Regions from separate parts of the Streptomyces sp. NPDC026062 genome, predicted to be linked through region 1. Evidence: riboswitches for the same ligand, from Rfam matches in the RefSeq annotation. Region 1 holds a riboswitch; the other holds the start of a gene.
The links. A riboswitch is a leader RNA that binds a small molecule or an ion and turns the genes downstream of it on or off. The one in region 1 is predicted to bind S-adenosylmethionine.

Region 1 (3,315 bases):
CCGCTGGACGTCCGTGGACGGCACGGCTCAGCTGCGCTACGGACGGGACGGCCGCTGGTATCCGTACCGCAAGGAGAGCGGCCGGTGGACTCCGGTGGGTCCGTCCGACGAGGATCCGGCGGCGGCCTGGGCGGATGCGACGGCGTCTTCGGACGGCTGACAACGGCTCGCCGGCGGCGGGCAGGGTACGCCTTCGACCCGGCCGGACGGCTCCGGCATGGAGACGTCCGTGACGCCTCCGGAGCTGCCGCACCCACCGACCGGCCGAGGACCGGAGCTCCCGGGCCGCGGGGCCCCACCGCCCGGCGGCCCGGCCCCGGCCCGACTACGGGGCGGCCCACGTCACCGCAACTCCCCCTGGTTCGGACCGGTTTCGGACCGCTGCCGTCTTCCGCCACCCGCGCGGCGCCCGTACGGTGGGGCGCGCACGCCGCTCGGCCGCACATCGGACAGCACGTTCCGGTCATCGGACAACAGGGAGTCACGGGATGCCGGTGAATCGGGTACCGGCATTCCACGCGTTGCCGAACGGCCGCGCGAGGCCCGTTCCGGAGCGTCACGCCGCTGCCCTCCCCCACACTCAGGAGTACGCATGGACCGCAGAAGGATCCTTCAGGGCGCCGCCGCGACAGCGGCGGGGGCACTGCTTCCCGCCTCCGTCCGCGCCACCGCGGCAACTGCCGGCGAGACGGACTATCCGGCGGCCCACTGGGTACCGGCCTCGGCGTCCAACTACACGGTATCGACGCGGCCTTCGGCCTATCCGGTGCAGTACGTGATCATCCATGTCACCCAGGAGACGTTCTCGGACACCGTGGCGATCTTCCAGAATCCGGCGAAGCAGGTGTCCGCGCACTATCTGGTGCGTTCCGGGGACGGGTACATCGACCAGTGCGTGCGGGAGAAGGACATCGCCTGGCATGCGGGGAACTGGGACTACAACACCCGTAGCATCGGCATCGAGCACGAGGGCTATGTGGACCAGCCCTCCTACTTCACCAACGCCATGTACGAGAAGTCCGCACTGCTGACGGCCTCGGTGTGCGACCGCTACGGCATCCCCAAGGACCGGGCGCACATCCTCGGCCACGTTCAGGTCCCGGGTACGGACCACACGGACCCGGGTCCCCACTGGGACTGGGTCCGCTACATCCGTCTGGTCAACCTGCTGAGCGCCGGCTGAACCACGCACGGTCGGCCGGACTCCACGCCCCGGGTGTACGCCGGGGGCGTGGACCGGCCGAATGGCCGCACCAGTGCTTCCAAGTCGCCCCGGGCGGGCGGCGGATCAGGAGCGGCCGAGCGGCAGCCGGGGCGGGCCGGCCGGAAAACGGGTGCCGTACCGGATCGGAAGGCAACGCCGGTGACCACCAGGCGAGACGGCCGGTCCCGCCTTCTTGACGGCACCACCGGGCGCACCGAGACTGACGTGGACGGTCACGATTGTCAGCGCTGCCCGTGCGGGGTCTCCCGCTCGTGCGGTGATCGGCCCCGGCCCGCTGGCAGGCAACCCTTCCACCGCGATGGGGTGCCCCGGGTGACGACCGGGTCCTGTCGCACCGACAGGGCAAGCGCGGTCTCGCGTCTCGCGAGCCCCGATGGCAGGACCGGTGGGAATTGCCCAGGAACGGCTTGACGAGGCGCTTGCACATCGATCTGTTGCGTGTCTCCAGCGCTTACTAGTCCACACGCAGGACCTGTCCCGGTCCGATCCGCCGGATTCCCTTTTTTCCGGTGTGATCGCTTCGGGACCCTTCGGGTCCTCCAGGTCCGGACCGGTACGCAAGCGCAGTCGTTCCGCATCCGGCCGCCGGCGCCCACGAGGTGACGGTGGCTTCGTCGTTCCCCCAGGGATCCCCACAGGGAGAGTCATGCCCGAGACAGCATCACGCGGTTCCATCACAGGCAAGTCACCGAATTGCGGCCCCGTTTCGTCCGCCGCCGCATCCCGCGCCGCAGGCCTTCGCCCCTCGTCGGGGGTCCGGTCCCCCCGCTTCCACAGCCGGATCGGCGTCGGGCTCGCCGGCGGGTTCTATCCCGCACCACACCGCTACGAACTGTTCCTGTCGGCGAGTTGTCCGCGCTCGCTGCGCATCTCCATCACACTCGATCTCCTCGGGCTGCGGGACTCGGTCACCACCACGCTCCTGACCCACCCGGCCGGGACGCCCGAGGCCTTCGCCTCGCTGCTCGGTGCGTACGAGGCCACGGTGCTCCACTACGACGGACCGCTGACGGCACCCGCGCTGCGCGACCGCTGGAGCGGCCGCATCGTCAGCAACCACACGCCCGGCATTCTGCGCGATCTCGCGGGTCTGCTGTCCGGGCACGACGAGTCACGCCCCTCCGCGCTCCACCCGCCGGCACTCGCCCGGGACGTCGAAGCCTTGCGTGAACTGCTGGACCGGAAGGTCACGCCGTCCGCCGCGCCCTCGGAGCGCTCGGCGGCACTCGGTCTGATGGAACAGAGTCTCTCCTTGCGGCCCTATGCGTTGGGCGCGGAGCTGACGGCCGCCGACGTGGACCTCTGGGTGGCGCTCGTCCGTCCGGGCCCGGCCGGTTGCCTGTCCGCGTATCCCCGGCTCCAGGAGTTCGTCCGACGCCTCGAAGGCCATCCCGCCTTCCCCCGCGCGGACGACATCGTGCTCGACGACGGCTCCGCGCTCCCGTGCGCGGACGATGCCGTGCCCGACGACCGCTCCGCGTTCTCGTGCGCGGACGATGCCGTGTCCGACGCGGCGTGAGCCCAGGCGTTCAGTCCGAGGCGCGAGCGGTTCCCCGGTCCACACCCTCCGCGGGCTCCCCCGCCGGGGGATAGCGGACGAAGAGGATGCCCTGCACGTCGCCGTCGGGCGCGCCGTAGACGTGGGGCGCGTCGGCCCGCCAGTGCGCGCAGGAACCGGGACCCGCGGTACTGGTGTCGTCCGGCGGGCCGACGACGGCGGTCCCGGCCAGCACCATCAGGCTCTCCCGGGTGCCCGGGACATGCCCCTGCGACTGCTGCACGGCGCCCGCCCTGATGCTGATGCGGAACACATCGGTGACCGCGGGCCCGTCCTCGTGCCGCTCCAGAAGGACAGCGGTGACGGCACTTCCCGAGACACCGGGGAGTGCCGGACCGGAGCCCCCTGCCGGGAGCGGGTCGCTCAGCACGGCGCTGAGCGGTAGACCGAGCGCCGTGGTGAGTGCGTACAGCGTCTCCAGGGTGGGATTCCTGGTGCCGCTCTCCAGCGCCGAGAGCGTGCCCTTGCCCACGCGGGAGCGCCTGGAGAGCTCCGAAAGGGACAGGTCCCGCTCGCGCCGCAGCGCTCGCAG
Region 2 (3,315 bases), 110 kb from region 1:
AGGGCCGCCAGGACGCCGGACGAGGTCGCACAGGCGCAGCAGCAGCTCGTCGTCCCCGAAGCCGCCCGCCTTGATCAGCACGGGGAGGGCGAACCGCCCGCGCAGAGTGCCCCGTGCGATGCCTGGCTCGGGCTCGTCCAGCAGGTCGATGCCGCTCACCCCGAGGGCCTGGAACACGGTCGCGGCCGTTTCCCCGCCGGTGACCACGAGCGCGTCGGTCAGGCGCTCATCTGCCAGTGCCCGGACGGCTGCGGCCAAGGACCGGGCGAGAACACGGGCGGCCTGTGGCGTGCACCTTTCATCAGGTGTCCGCAGAGCGAGCACGGGAGCCGTCAGGGCACGCAGTCGTTCCACTGCCGCGGCAGGGTCGCTGCCGACAGTGACGGCCCGGACATCCGTACGGGTGCGCAGCGCGGCCAGTTGCCGCCGGGTCGCCGGGTTTGCGCTGCCGACGACGACGAGCGGCCGGCGCGCCGGCGCGGGTGCGGTATCAGTGGGGCCGTCTGTGCGCGCGCACCGTCGGGCCAGGGCCGTCGCCAGCCCGGGGGAACCGACCCACAGCACGTCCTCCGGACGCGGGACCGCCGCCACCAGGCGGTCGAGATCGCTGTCCGACGCTGCGGAACAGACGATCAGGCCACCCCGGGCGATCAGTTCGGGCAGCTGGGCCGCCCGGTCCGGACCGGCCGTCAGGGCGCCCGGGAACACCGTCCGCAGGTCCGAGTGGAGCACGGGGTGCACGGGATCGCGGGCGAAGTCACTCCGGTGGACCGGTACGCCCCGCACGTACTGCACGGCTCCCCTTGTCACCCTGCCCTCCGCCGGGAAGGCGGGAGCGATGAGGACGGCCTGCCGCCTTGATCCCGCCCACGCGGCCCGTACCTCCGCCGCGACATGTCCGCGCAGTGTCGAGTCCACCGTCTTGAGCAGGAGCGCGGAGCCGGCGAACAGCCGGGCGGCCTGCCTCGTACGCGATGCGGCGGACGCCTCGTCGAGCAGACGGCTTCCCAGGTCGACAGCGGTCACGGCCGGGCCCTGCGGGGGTGCGGTCGCCGGGGTGGACAGCAGGATCCGTGCCTCGTGTCCGGTCCGGCGGAAGGGTGCCGCTCCGTCACCGGCGCTGGTGAGGTCGTCCGCCAGGATGCCGATGCCCTGCCGGGTTTCCTTGCCGGATGTCATGCCCCGCCCTGTCGTCGTTCAGCTCGTACGTGAGGGAACCCATGCTCGGTGAAGACGGGACGCCGGACAACCGATTCGCACGCATCCCCCGGCGGGTTGGCGGGTTGACAAGTCGACAGCTCGACAGCAGGGCTGGCCGGCAGGTCGGCTCCGGCATCGCGTGCGATGTCCGCCGCCGAATCGTTCCCGAACCGCCATACCGACGGGAACGGGGCACGGGGCCGCGGCTTCGCGGCGCTTCGCTTGCGGACGCGCGGCGGTCGCGGCAGGGTCTGGGGGTGTGGCCACTTTGCTGATCGTGCATCACACGCCCTCGCCGAACTGCCAGGCGATGTTCGAAGCCGTTGTCTCCGGCGCGACGACCGACGAGATCGAGGGCGTCCGGGTCGAGCGCCGCGCGGCGCTCGCCGCGACGGCGTCCGACGTGCTCGCCGCCGACGGTGTTCTGCTCGGAACCCCGGCGAACCTCGGCTACATGTCCGGTGCCCTCAAGCACTTCTTCGACCAGGTCTACTACCCCTGCCTCGACGCGACGCGGGGCCGCCCCTTCGGCTACTACGTGCACGGCGGCAACGACGTCACCGGGGCGGTCAGGGCCATCGAGTCGGTCACGACAGGTCTGGGGTGGCGCCGTGCGGCCGACGCCGTGAGGGTCACAGGAGAACCCGTCAAGGCCGACATCGAGGCGTGCTGGGAGCTGGGTGCGACCCTTGCCGCCGGCTTGACGGACTGAGCCGCCCGGCCCCGACGAGCAGGCACCCCGCGGGGTGCGCGTGGTCGGTACGCGGACGTTCCCGTCGGCGTCGTTCCGCCCGGGGAACAGAGCGTGCCCGTCGCGTTGTTACGCCTACGGCAGTGCGCGCATGGAGCAATGTGAGCATGGCCGTGATCTGCGGGGCATTGCGTGGCGCTGCCGGCGCGCGTAGCGTTCCGTGCAGGTCATGAGTGTCAGCGACAAGCCCCGGCTCGCTGACCGGCAACCCTCCCACGCGGCGGGGTGCTCCGGGTGACGACCAGGCGGGGCCCGTCCGGGTTCCGCAAGCGCGAGGCCCCCGGGCCCGCCGAGCCGGAAGAGCGGAGGCGACGGTCATGCCACCGGTGTCCCGCACGTTCGTCAGGGTGCTCGCCCCGCGCCGCCGCGTCCACCTGTACTCCCGGCCGCACATCGACCTCCAGCGCGTGGCCGGCGCGCTCTGTTGTTCCTGACCCGTACCCGCGACGCCGAACCTCCCGACGAGGCCCGGCGATCACCCACGGCCGATCAGGAAGGCACCCTTTCGTGTCCGCATCGTCATTGCCGCACCCTCCCCTGTCCTCCTCCCCGCTCCACCTCGCCGTCGCCCTCAACGGCGCGGGCTGGCATCCCGCCGCATGGCGCGAGCCGGAGGCCCGGCCCGGAGAACTGCTCACCGCCGAGTACTGGACCGACACCGTCCAGGAGGCCGAACGCGGCCTGATCGACTTCGTGACGATCGAGGACGCGCTCGGGCTCCAGTCCTCGCGGTTCACGGAGCCCGACGGACGTACCGACCAGGAGCGCGGGCGACTGGACGCGGTACTCGTCGCCGCCCGCGTGGCCCCGCTCACCACGCACATCGGGCTCGTCCCCACCGTGGTCGCCACGCACACCGAGCCGTTCCACATCTCCAAGGCGATCGCCACCCTCGACTACGTGAGCACCGGCCGCGCCGGTCTGCGCGTCCAGGTGTCGGCCCGGCAGTACGAAGCGGCCCACTTCGGCCGCCGGACGTTTCCGCGCTTCGACGCCGAGGACCTGGGCACCCCGGCCGTAGGCGACCTGACCGCCGAACTCTTCGAGGAGGCCGCCGACTACATCGAGGCGGTGCGCCGCCTCTGGGACAGCTGGGACGACAGCGCGGAAATCCGCGACATCGCCACAGGGCGCTTCATCGACCGCGACAAGCTGCACTACATCGACTTCGAAGGACGGCACTTCAGCGTCAAGGGTCCCTCGATCACCCCGCGGCCCCCGCAGGGGCAGCCGGTCGTCAGCGCCCTGGCACACCACCGCGTGCCCTTCCAACTGGTGGCAGGCTCGACGGACATCGGCTTCATCACCCCGCACGACGCCGGACAGGCCCGCACCGTCATCGACGAGATCCGCACCGAACAGGC

Region 2: another riboswitch for S-adenosylmethionine. It lies ahead of ACZ4LX_RS05470 (putative leader peptide); the one in region 1 lies ahead of ACZ4LX_RS05015 (putative leader peptide).

The regions. Positions count from the first base shown of each region.
Region 1 is NZ_JBVHOQ010000004.1:77,038-80,352, forward strand. Features, by position in the region: gene ACZ4LX_RS05005 (SWF or SNF family helicase) at 1-160, shown strand, start outside; gene ACZ4LX_RS05010 (N-acetylmuramoyl-L-alanine amidase) at 593-1,183, shown strand; SAM riboswitch class IV at 1,436-1,580, shown strand; gene ACZ4LX_RS05015 (putative leader peptide) at 1,633-1,683, shown strand; gene ACZ4LX_RS05020 (glutathione S-transferase family protein) at 1,872-2,744, shown strand; gene ACZ4LX_RS05025 (helix-turn-helix domain-containing protein) at 2,755-3,315, opposite strand, start outside.
Region 2 is NZ_JBVHOQ010000004.1:185,480-188,794, reverse strand. Features, by position in the region: gene ACZ4LX_RS05480 (four-carbon acid sugar kinase family protein) at 1-1,179, opposite strand, end outside; gene ACZ4LX_RS05475 (flavodoxin family protein) at 1,460-1,912, shown strand; SAM riboswitch class IV at 2,117-2,229, shown strand; gene ACZ4LX_RS05470 (putative leader peptide) at 2,269-2,385, shown strand; gene ACZ4LX_RS05465 (LLM class flavin-dependent oxidoreductase) at 2,459-3,315, shown strand, end outside.